2 regions of the Acinetobacter suaedae genome follow, and region 2 is predicted to be linked to the other one. Evidence: predicted binding sites of a transcription regulator. Region 2 holds the regulator's gene; the other holds the start of a gene.
The links. The regulator PhoB, encoded in region 2, activates phosphate uptake and scavenging genes when phosphate is short. The targets are predictions, from matches to a motif close to TGTCATNAANCTGTCATAA.
Positions count from the first base shown of each region.

Region 1: the regulator PhoB is predicted to act here: its motif matches at 4,106-4,124, upstream of F2A31_RS04535 (inorganic phosphate transporter).

Region 1 covers NZ_CP043909.1:976,008-982,495, reverse strand. The annotation lists gene radA (DNA repair protein RadA) at 1-576, shown strand, start outside; gene F2A31_RS04540 (Tim44 domain-containing protein) at 659-1,675, shown strand; gene F2A31_RS04535 (inorganic phosphate transporter) at 2,428-4,059, opposite strand; gene metH (methionine synthase) at 4,496-6,488, shown strand, end outside.
Region 2 covers NZ_CP043909.1:90,761-97,248, forward strand. The annotation lists gene F2A31_RS00425 (LysR family transcriptional regulator) at 1-523, opposite strand, end outside; gene F2A31_RS00430 (PACE efflux transporter) at 618-1,070, shown strand; gene phoR (phosphate regulon sensor histidine kinase PhoR) at 1,136-2,491, opposite strand; gene phoB (phosphate regulon transcriptional regulator PhoB) at 2,500-3,210, opposite strand; gene F2A31_RS00445 (TetR/AcrR family transcriptional regulator) at 3,461-4,138, opposite strand; gene F2A31_RS00450 (SDR family NAD(P)-dependent oxidoreductase) at 4,441-5,268, shown strand; gene F2A31_RS00455 (MATE family efflux transporter) at 5,314-6,488, opposite strand, start outside.

The DNA.
Region 1 (6,488 bases), 890 kb from region 2:
GATAAAGGATTACGAGAAGTTGCAAATCCTTCTGCAATCTTTTTAAGCCGTTATGATGAAGCGATTCCAGGTTCTATCGTGATGATTAGTCGTGAAGGTACTCGCCCCCTACTCGTTGAGGTTCAAGCATTGGTCGATGATGCTCACGGACAACCACGTCGTGTTGCACTAGGGTTAGAGCAAAATCGCCTAAATATGTTGCTTGCGGTGATGCACAGACATGGTGGAGTACAAACTGCAGGGCAAGATGTATATGTCAACGTTGTAGGCGGATTAAAAATTACCGAAACTGGTTCAGACTTAGCTGTTCTACTTGCTTGTGCTTCAAGTCTACGGGGGAAGGCACTGCCTCAACAACTCGCTGTATTTGGTGAAGTTGGTTTGTCGGGTGAAATCCGTCCTGTTCCCAATGGTCAGGAACGTCTAAGAGAAGCCGCAAAACATGGTTTTAAATATGCCATTTTACCGCGTGCCAATGCGCCTCAAAAAGCAATAGATGGGATTCAAGTAATTGCTGTCGCACGTTTGCATGAAGCGTTGACAGAAGCAATGCAACTGAGTGAAGAATTGACATAAAAAAATATACTTTTTTGATTGAAATTCTGCACAAATACCTGCATAAATACACTTACATATTGGAATTGAATAGGAATTTTCGATGCAAGTACACCAGCGTGGCTTGATGGCAGCTTTATTAATGGCAACTTTGGTTGCTGCACCCCTTGCAGAAGCGAAGCGTGCAGGTGGTGGTAAAAGTCATGGCATGAGCCGTTCTAGTTCAAGTCAATCACAGCCAGCAAATAATCAGTCTTATCAGCAACCACGTCAAACCACGCCGGCACAACAGCCTGCTACAGCACCACAGAAATCTGGTCCTGGTGTAGGTGGTATGGTCGCTGCTGGTGTCGCTGGTGCAGCACTTGGTGCAGTAGCAGCAAATGCAATGGCTGATGATAATAAAGATCCTGCTCAAACTGAGCAGCAAGCTGTAGCAGCGGAGGAAGAGAAACAAGGGCTTCCAAGCTGGATATGGGTCTTACTTGCAGCAGCTGCCGCTTTCTTTGTGTTCCGCAAATTAGGCGCAAAAAAAAAATTAGCAGCCAATAACCCATACGCTCCAAACAATGGTGGCCCGAACCCAAATCAGTTTAGCCGCCAAAGTTCACAACCAACTGCTCGCCAAACAGGTGACAACACCAATATCTTTGGTCAAGCAGTTGGCGGTGGTGCTGCAACACAGTCTCCTTTTGGAAATGCACCAACTCAAGCTCCATTCGGTAGTGCAACCATGAATAGTGGTAATCAATTACCAGATGGCACTGAACCTGCAGCCTTTTTACGTATTGCTCGTCAACGCTTTAACCATATTCAGTCCATGAACACTGCGAGTAATATTCAGGAAATTCGCCGTTATTTAACGCCTGATTTATATGCATCAATGTATCAAGACATTATGGCAAACCAAGACCAAGACGTAGCTGAGTTTAGTAATCTCAATGCGATGGTTGCGGAAAGTACAACCGAAAATGGTCAATATATTGTGAGTGTGCGCTTTACTGGCACTGTAAGTGAAGATCTAAATAGTTTGCCACAACCATTTACTGAGATTTGGCATTTTGTTAAAGATGTTGGTTCACAGCAAGATTGGGTTGTTGCTGGGATTCAACAAGCTTAAAGCACTGTAGTTAAAAAGATAAAAAGAGCTGTTTCGACAGCTCTTTTTTGTCATCAGAATAAACTAACGACTTGAGTCTTGCCCTAGTATTCATTGCCACTTAGGCAGCACCACTATACCCTGTGTGGCATCCTTCATTTATAGACAGTGATAGTCGTATTATTATGTTCTATGTAAGCATCATGCCAACTAGAATGTCATTTTAAAATTTAACTTTATTAAAAAACAAGCCAATGACTATCCCCACAAAGTAGGATGTAGAATAGTATGACCATAGATCATCAGAGATGAAAGGAGCAAAAATTAACATGTATAAGCAAGAAGAAAATGATAATAACCATGCAAAAATTACAGAAAATATTTGAGCAGTTTGTACTCTAAAGCCTATTTGAAGAAAAATAGAATAAAGAATAGAAGAAGATTTATTGAGTAACACCTCATAATACGCCACCCATAATACACCTAAGACAATACCCAATAAAAGAATCAGAGGAATATCATAAATCACATAAAATACTCATTAACAAATACCTTGTTTATCATAAAACACCCTCATAATAATTAAAGTTTTGGTGCTTATTTTATATTCTCAAAATAGTAGTTAACCCGATTTTTGTACTTACCAATGATGTCATCAATACAAGCCAACCATCCGAATAATGGAATCATAGCTTAAACAGAAGTCGGGTAATTTAGAATAATAAAAAAGCCTTGCCGTAGCAAAGCTTTTATCATCTTTCAATCAGCTCAAATTAAGAGACAAATTGCAAGAACAACCAGTATAAACCACCAGATAATGCGATCGTTGCTGGTAACGTAAATACCCATGCCGAAAGAATCGTTCTAATCGTAGCAAAGTTTAAGCCTGATTTATTTGCGACCATCGTACCTGCAACCGCACTGTTTAAAACATGTGTTGTTGAAACGGGCATACCAAAACCATCAGCAGCAGCAATCGTACTCATCGCAACCAATTCAGCAGACATCCCTTGACCATAAGTCATGTGATTCTTACCAATACGCTCACCCACTGTAATAACGATACGTTTCCAACCCACCATTGTTCCTAGACCAAGGGCCAATGCAACGGCAACTTTTACCCAGTTAGGAATGTACTGTAGGAATGAATCCATATTGTTACGATAGTCTTTCACTACTTTTTGTTGTTCTGTGGTCATTGCAGGTAGAGCATCTGCTTTATCTAGGCGCTTAAACGTCGTGGTGCTTAAATACATATCATTACGCAACTCAGCAACCCCAGCTTCTGGAATATCTTTAAGATCACCATAAGCGGCAACTTTTTCACCTAAATGTCCAGTCATACTCGCCAATGCAGGTAAAACTTCAGGTGTTTGTTCTTTGGTTTGAATATATTTTGTGAGGATATCGCGGGCATTTTCATCAGAAAATTCTTGTTGATCAGCATTCAATACCAATGCAGTTTGAGCTGATAATTGCTCAAAAGATTGCAAATGCTTTTCGTCTAAGCTTTTATTCAATGAATAAGCCAATGGAACCAAGCCAATCAAGATCAACATGATTAACCCCATCCCCTTTTGACCATCATTTGAACCGTGAGCAAAACTCACACCTGTACAAGTGAAAATCAAAATACCGCGGATGAGTGGTGGCGGTGGCTTATTTCCAACAGGAGGTTGGAACAACTCCATTTGGCGTTTAAAGATTTTTTTCACCAATAAGAATAAAACGGCTGCAAAAGCAAAACCAATCATTGGAGAAAATAATAACGCCTTACCGACTTTTAATACCTGATCCATGTCAATGCCACTGGTTGCTCCAGTTGATGCATTTAACAGATGATTCATGATCCCCACACCTAAAATCGAACCAATTAAAGTGTGCGAACTCGACGCTGGGATACCCAAAAACCAAGTACCAAGGTTCCATAAAATCGCTGCAATCAACAGCGCGAAAACCATGGCAAAACCAGCCCCACTGCCAACATTCATAATCATTTCGACAGGCAATAATGCAATGATACCGTAAGCAACTGCACCACTTGCCACCATAACCCCTAAGAAGTTACAGAAGCCTGCCCACATGACCGCTACTGGTGCAGGAAGCGCATTGGTATAAATCACCGTCGCAACAGCATTTGCAGTATCATGAAAACCGTTTACAAATTCGAATGCCAAGGCAATAAATAGTGCCGTAGATAATAAAATAACTGAATATAAACTTAATGGTGGCACATGTGATAAATCAGCACTCACCTGAAAACCAATATAAATCAGTGTAGCAACAATGACTGTTAAGAACACCGGCATAAAAAATTTAGGTGTTGGTACATGTACATTCGTCGATTGGGCTTGCGATTCTGTCGCAACTGGTGAATCCGAAGCAGGAGGTAGATTTGAATTCATGTAGACGGCTGGAGGATAAAAAAATCCCCCATATTGTTTAATTAAATTATGACAATTATATGACAAAGCTTTGTCACATGAACTCAAATTTTCATCATTTCATCACTTTCACACCAATTTTTTGTATCGAAACAGTGCGTTAAATCAAAATTAATCCATATTTTTCAACAAAATAAAGCAATATCAGGGTTAGAATAAATCGTTGTCTGATTTTGCAACAAACGCAAAAAAATATGACTTTTATTGGTCATACTGCGAACGTTTTGCTTTATTTTTAAGCATTATTACCTCGAATTGTTGCACTTTGATGAAAGTTTTATGACATTTTTCAATTTGAATGCGCGGTTCACCGCCTTTTAGATGGAAAATAAGCGCTTCAGCATTGCTTCTGCTACAATGCGTCTGCTTTTTATCTTTGCCATTACTGGGGTTCCTTATGTCCACGCTTGCCACCCTAAAATCTCTTCTCGCCCAACGTATCCTGATTATTGACGGTGCAATGGGAACCATGATTCAACGCCATAAGTTAGAAGAAGAAGATTATCGTGGTGAACGTTTTGCAGATTGGGCTTCTGATCTTAAAGGTAATAACGATCTTTTAGTATTGACTCAACCGCAGATTATTCAGGGCATCCATGAAGCTTATTTGGATGCTGGTGCAGATATTATTGAAACCAACAGCTTTAATGGTACCCGTGTTTCGATGTCTGACTACCACATGGAAGACCTTGTTCCAGAGATCAACCGTGAAGCGGCACGTCTCGCCAGAGCAGCATGTGATAAATATTCAACCCCAGAAAAACCTCGTTTTGTGGCAGGTGTACTCGGCCCTACATCTCGTACCTGTTCAATCTCACCAAACGTCAATGATCCAGCATTCCGTAATATTACTTTCGATGAACTAAAAGAAAATTATATCGAAGCAACGCATGCCTTAATTGAAGGCGGTGCTGACATCCTGTTGATCGAAACAGTTTTCGATACCTTGAACTGTAAAGCTGCAATTTTTGCAGTCAAAGAAGTATTTAAACAAATCGGTTATGAACTTCCATTGATGATCTCAGGTACGATCACAGATGCCTCAGGTCGTACATTGACAGGTCAAACCGCTGAAGCATTCTGGAACTCAGTACGTCATGGTGACTTGCTGTCAATTGGTTTTAACTGCGCATTGGGTGCAGATGCAATGCGCCCTCACGTTAAAACCATTGCTGACGTTGCCGATACTTTTATATCTGCTCACCCAAATGCTGGCTTACCGAATGCATTTGGTGAGTATGATGAAACCCCAGAACAAACTGCTGCTTTTATTAAAGAATTTGCTGAAAGCGGTTTAATCAATATTACAGGTGGTTGCTGTGGTACGACACCAGATCATATTCGTGCCATTGCCAATGCAGTAAAAGACATTGCACCTCGCCAAGTCCCAGAAACAGTTCATGCTTGCCGTTTAAGTGGTTTAGAACCATTTAATATTTATGATGATTCTTTATTCGTGAACGTCGGTGAACGTACCAACGTCACAGGATCAAAAAAATTCCTACGTTTGATCCGTGAAGAGAACTTTGCAGAAGCTTTAGAAGTTGCTCAGCAACAGGTGGAAGCTGGTGCGCAAATCATCGACATTAACATGGATGAAGGGATGCTCGATTCGCAAGGTGCGATGGTGCATTTCCTGAACCTTGTCGCTTCAGAACCTGATATTTCTCGTGTACCAATCATGATTGACTCATCGAAATGGGAAATCATTGAAGCAGGTCTAAAATGTGTTCAAGGTAAACCGGTTGTAAACTCGATTTCCCTAAAAGAAGGTTATGACGAGTTTGTCGAAAAAGCTCGCCTCTGCCGTCAGTACGGTGCAGCAGTTATTGTCATGGCTTTTGACGAAGTTGGTCAGGCAGATACCGCAGAGCGTAAGCGCGAAATTTGTAAACGCTCTTATGACATTTTAGTCAATGAAGTTGGCTATCCAGCTGAAGATATTATTTTCGATCCAAACGTTTTTGCAGTGGCAACAGGGATCGAAGAACACAATAACTATGCCGTAGACTTTATTGAGGCGACTGGTTGGATCAAACAAAACTTACCACATGCCATGATTTCAGGTGGTGTTTCTAACGTTTCGTTCTCATTCCGTGGTAATGAGCCTGTACGTGAAGCGATTCACTCCGTGTTCCTCTACCATGCCATCAAACAAGGCATGACCATGGGTATCGTGAATGCTGGTCAGATGGCAATTTATGACGACATTCCAAAAGAACTAAAAGACGCTGTTGAAGATGTTGTTCTGAACCAAAATCAAGGTGAATCAGGTCAGCTTGCGACTGAACGCTTACTGGAAGTTGCAGAAAAGTATCGTGGTCAAGGTGGTGCAGCCAAAGAAGCTGAAAATCTTGAATGGCGTAATGAGCCTGTTGAAAAACGTCTTG
Region 2 (6,488 bases):
CCGGGGAAATGGCAGCGACAAATTGTTCAACACCTAATAGTCGAAAGCGTTGATTGATATCGATATTTGATGAGCTATAAGCAATATATAAATCAATTTCATTGTTTTGTAGGCGTACTTTTAATTCTTGCTGTGGTGCACAGACCATTTCAATATTCAAAAGTGGATAGCGCTGAATTAATTGCTCAATGCCCTTTAAGATGATTTTTTGATTGATATCGGCTGCGACACCAATACAGATACGAGTTTCTAATCCTATTGAAAGTTCAGAGAGGTGCATTTCGAGCTGACGTAGCTTTGTCACAATCAGCCTTGCATGGGGTTCAATTGAAAGTGCAATTTCCGTTGGTGCTAGATGATTTTTGCTGCGTTCAAATAATTTTAAATTCAATTCAGCTTCTAAATTGGCAATTGCCATGCTCACTGCGGAAGGAACCCGATTTAAGGTGCGGGCAGCTGCAGAGAAACTTCCTCGATCAATGATTTCTAGAATCAATTCAAGCTGCTCACTGCTCAGTTTCATTGCAATTCCCTTGTCAGTAAATCTGATAACGATTGACTTTTTTTATCAGATCTAAAGCGTAAAATCTAGCCATTGTTGATTTTAAGGTGTGATCATGCAAGGAACGAAACGAAGAGTAACTTATGTTTTTTTCTATGAAGTGTTTAGCTTTTTGATCTGTGCCATGATTTTGGCAGCGCTTTCTGGTACCAGTATGAGTCATACAGGGCCATTATCAGTGCTAATCGCAGTTATTGCGGTGACGGTAAATTTTTTCTACAACTATGTTTTTGAAATGTGGGAAAAACGACAAATTTCTAAAACGCGTACTGTGAAAAGAAGGATCGCACATGCAATCGGGTTTCAAATTGTTTTGGTAACGATCTTGATTCCATTGATTGCGTGGTGGATGCAGATCAGTTTGCTCAAAGCATTTTTATTGGATTTTAGTTTGATGATCCTCATCCCATGTTATACCTTTGTGTATAACTATTTCTTTGATCATATTTTTGGTTTGCCGAGCCATTTACTTGAAGCAAAGCAGTTGAATGCAACAGTAAATAATTAATTCAATTCCAAATCAAAATAGCCGATTTGTTTAGATCGGCTGTCTGTAGTTATTCAACTGCCCATTTATCCAATATAGAGACGTTCTTTTGGAAAAACGGCTGTAAAAGTTGAGCCTTCATTTTCTTTGGAGCTAATTTCGAGATGTGCACCGTGTTGCATCAATACGTGTTTCACAATTGCAAGGCCTAAACCCGTTCCACCTGTTTGGCGGCTACGCGCACTATCCACCCGATAAAATCGCTCAGTTAGACGAGGTAAATGTTTCGGATTTATTCCAATGCCATTGTCTTGAACGGTAAAATAGGCTTGATCCCCATCCTCATGCCATCCAATGGTAATAATGCCACCTTTGGGCGTGTATTTAATCGCATTGGTAATGAGGTTGCTGAAAGCACTGGCAATTTCCATGTCTGAGCCGATCAGATCACAGTGACTATCAATGTCTAAGTTGAGTGTGTGACCATAATCAAGATTGTAGGCACGAGCATCATCAAATAATTGATTCATTAAATTTGCCATCTCAATAATCTGATTTTTTGCAACTTTTTTATTATTTTCGAGATTGGACAAGAGCAATAAGTCATTAACCAATGCATTCATACGTTTGGTTTGTGATTGCATTTGCGTAAAAGCACGTTTCCAGCGAGGGGTGATATCGTCCTGATCAGTAAAGGTTTCGATATAGCCACTGAGTACGGTCAGTGGGGTACGTAACTCATGTGAAATATTATCAACAAAGTCCTTACGCATTTGTTCAAGATTATGCATACGGGTGATGTCATGTGCGACCAAAAGACGGCTTTCACCTCCAAAGCGGGTAATTTTGACTTGCACATAGCGTTCTTCATCCATTTGCGCTTGTAGACGGATGCCATCGGGTGCTTGATCACTATGGTTAAAATATTCAATAAAATTGGGTTGGCGCAAGATCGACAGCAAGTTACGCCCGCGATCCATTGGATTGATACCCAATAATTTTTCTGCGGCTGGATTCCACCATTCGAGCTGATGTTGGTCATCAATCAAGACAACGGCTTCTGCCAACGCTACCAATGATGATTGTGCACGATCAATCAAACCCACCATTTCGGCTTGTACAATACGTTCTTGGCGTTGAGCACGATAGACGTTGAACAATAATGCACCCCAAATCCCATTCAGATTCGGTGGCATATCGTAAGGGCGATTAGAGATCCATTCATTGACGAGATAAAGTGAGCGAAGCTGTAGGATGAAAAACACCACAAAAGCAACGAAGATACAGCTCCAAAAGTATCCAACCCCAAATCCAATTAAGCTTGCAATCAATAAGAAAAATAGTAATAGTCTTAAATCTTGTTTTGCAAACGTCCATAAGCTGCTGTATTGAAAACGTTGATGTTCGCGCGCCAGCTCAGGGACGGGATATGGTTCATACATAAAAGGTTTTAACCTGCTGCCAAATCAGCTCGTGTAGAAAAACGATAACCTGTGCCTCGTACCGTTTGAACAAAACGATCGACACCAAAAGGCTCTAACACTTTGCGCAAACGACGAATATGCACATCAATGGTACGGTCTTCAATATACACATTTCCTCCCCATACTTGGTCAAGTAATTGGGCACGTGTATAAGCACGTTCTGGATGTGTCATAAAGAAGGCGAGTAAACGATATTCAGTTGGGCCCATATCGAGAATGCTGTTGCCAAAGCTTACACGTTGACTTACAGGATCTAGCATTAAGCCATTGGCATCAATCACTTTTTCGCCGCTTAGCGCATTGGCACGACGCAATACCGCTTTGATACGTGAAACCAGTTCGCGGGTTGAAAAAGGTTTGGTCATGTAGTCATCTGCACCTGCATCGAGACCTTGAACCTTATGGTCTTCTTCGCCTCGAGCCGTGAGCATGATTACAGGAATCTCTGCTAAGTTTTCATCTCGTTTCAAACGACGGCACAAATCTACACCGCTTACGCCACCTGGCAGCATCCAATCCAGCAAGATAAGAGCAGGACGCTGATCAACGATAATCTGATGCGCTTGCTTAGCATCCTCAGCTTGTAAACATTGGAAGCCAGCCATATCCAAAGAGGTATGGATCATTTCGCGGATCGGTAGCTCATCATCGACAATTAAAATATAGTCATCTTTCACAGCGCAATACCCTCAAAATCTGTAACGGTTAACCGTTTTGTTGTTATGACAGGCTTATTACAAAGATTAATTATGACAATATCATTGCAAAAGGGTAAATAAAGTCGAATTTAGCAATAAATTGTGACAATTGTGGGGCAGAGGAGTGACTAATTGATGACAATTCACAAATGACTAAAGTAAATAAATTCATCTGTTTAACATCACTGTCTTGTTATCGTCATAATTGTCACAAAACTGTAAAATGATTTTATTTTTTTTGTGTGGTGTTTTCAATAAATGATAAAAACACAGCACAACAAGCAGTTAGAACATCTTCTAAAGGTTGCTTGAAGCCTTCAGAGACCCAACGAATAATAATATGAGTCACATAGCCATTTAGACCTGTTGCCATTAGAGACACTTCTTCTGTGGTTTGCGGTACATTGGGCATGGTAATCATTACAAAGCCTTGGATAATCCGATCGAATTGGGTCAAGGTTTCTTGGATGGTGGCCTGATTGTGTAGATCTTGGACGAGCATCGCATCAATATAAATAATCCGTGCCATCCGAGGGTCATCTCTAATTGTTTTGAGTAGGGCAGATAAACCTGCTGTGACCATATTTTTAGGTTCAGGTGCTGCCATCAATACAGCTTGGGTCAAACAACTTTGCATTTTGCTAATCATACGCAAAAAAACAGTTTGGAATAAATCTTCACTTTTTTTAAATGATTCATAAAAATAGCGTTCAGTGAGTTTTGCTTCATTACAAACATCTTTAACAGTCACAGAGAAAAAACCGTTTGTCCCGTAAGTCGCAATACCCGCCTCGATCAGTTTCTCCCGACGAGCTTCTTTGCGTTCAGTTAAAGACAGACCTTTGAATTGACGTTCTTTGGTTTCGCTATTTTTTTTCTTTGTCTTGGCTTGCTTCTCAGTTGTCATCGAAAAACCGTTCCCTAAAAAAGTCTATATATCGTATGTCTAGCAGTGCTTAGATTGCAAACTGTTTAAAATAATATGTCTTGTTTCTGTCACTTGAGCTAGTAACGTGTGTATGACTCAAATACCAACAGATCTTAGAACGAGCATTTATGACAAGCATTATGTTTGTTCTTGCCATTTGTCTTAAAAGCATAGTGTACTATATTGACAACCGGTATTGTCAAAATTATATTGGTTACAAGTTAAACGGCACATGATCTGAGCGAATATGTGCAAATCATTCGCAATACAAAGGATAGGCAATGAAAAACTTTAAAAATAAAGTCGCAGCGATCACAGGTGCTGGCTCTGGGATTGGACAACAACTGGCACTTTTATTGGCTCAACAAGGTTGCCATTTGTCATTGAGTGATATCAATGAGAAAGGTTTGGCACAGACTGTTGAGTTGGTTAAACAGTATCCAGTTACTGTCACCACCAAAGTTCTTGATGTTTCTAACCGTGATGCGGTGAAACAATGGGCACAAGATACCGTACAAGATCATGGCTCAGTGAATATGATCTTCAACAATGCGGGTGTTGCATTAGGCTCAACAGTAGAAGGTGCAAGCTACGAAGATCTAGAATGGATCGTTGGAATTAACTTTTGGGGCGTGGTTTACGGTACTAAAGAATTCCTACCATTTATTAAACAAACTAAAGATGGCCATATCATCAACATCTCTAGTATTTTTGGCTTAACCTCACAACCAACACAGTCTGCATATAATGCGACCAAATTTGCGGTGCGTGGTTTTACTGAATCGCTTCGCCAAGAGTTGGATATTGAGAAAAGTGGTGTAAGCTCACTTTGTGTACATCCGGGTGGTATCCGTACCAATATTGCAAAAGCTGCAAAAATGAATGACAGCTTAAAGAGCTTAGGGATGGATCCAAGTAAATCAATTAAGCAGTTTGATAAGTTCTTGCGTACCCCACCTGAAGAGGCGGCTCGTCAAATCCTTCAAGCAGTATTGAAAGATAAACGCCGTTTATTAATTGGAACAGATGCTCGTATCGTCGACTCATTCCAGCGTTTATTCCCAACAGGCTATCAACGTATTGCGGCTTTTGCTACCAAAATGCTTTAATTTCTCAGTGACTTGAAGAAAGCCATTCTAAATGAATGGCTTTTTTTAAATCAAAACTTTGATTTTCCCTTTCTTCCAAACGAACTGATAATACGTAGCTTGGAATACACATAGGCAGACAAAAGCCAGAGCATAGGCCATCCAAATTCCTGTTAGTCCCCATAGTGTGGTAAACCAATAAGCACATGGGATCTCGATCAGAAGGATGGTGAAGATATTAATCAACATCGGTACAGTAACCGTTCCGCTGGCACGCATAATTGAAGCAAAAATCGCACTTGCACCAAAAAACAGCAATGACCATAACACGATAAATAATAGCTGCTGCCCCAAAACGACCACTTCAGGATCGGTAATAAACAGTGCCATTAAATATTTGGAAAATAGATAGCCTAAAGCAATTAAGCTACCTGTAAATAGGAAGTTCATGCTTAATGCAGTACGAGTAACGCGACTGAGTAGCTCTGCTTTTCCTGCACCGATGGCTTGTGCTGCGAAAATAGAGGCGGCAATGGCGATGGAAAGTGCTGGAAATTGGATATAGTTCAGAACTTGGTTGACTGCACCATAGGCTGCGGTCGCATTTGCACCATAACGATTGACTAAGCCAATAATCACCAAACCAGCCAATGATGTGGTGACCATTTGAATCCCTGTAGGAATACCTAATTTTAGGATGAGTTTGCTTAACTCTGCATCATGACGCAGATGTTGTAAAAGTTGACGATCGATTTTGAGTGGATGCTTTTTATAATTCAGATAAAAACCCAAAAAAATCAGCACTGCCAAATAACCGATAATACTGGCGATTGCGGGTGCAACAATACCAAGCGCAGGAAAGCCGAAATAACCTTTTAGCAGTATGGGGGTGACGGCTAAGCCAATCAAACTGGTTAAACCCAATGCAATCAGTGGCGTTACGCTATCACCAACACCGCGTAAGATCGAGGTATAAATAATATACACAAAAAGTAATGGGCTACCTGCCATCATCCATTGCACATAAGGCAATGACAGATGCATCACAGTAGGATCAGTACCTAGCAGGATTAAAATATGTTCGGCAAAGAACAACCCGAGGATGGCAATAATACTGCCCCCAATTAAGGTCATAAACAGCGTAGAGCCAATAACGCTACGCACTTTTTCTAGGTTCTGTGCACCCCATGCTTGTCCAATTAAAACGGTTGTTCCAGCAGAAAGTCCAATAATAAAAGCAA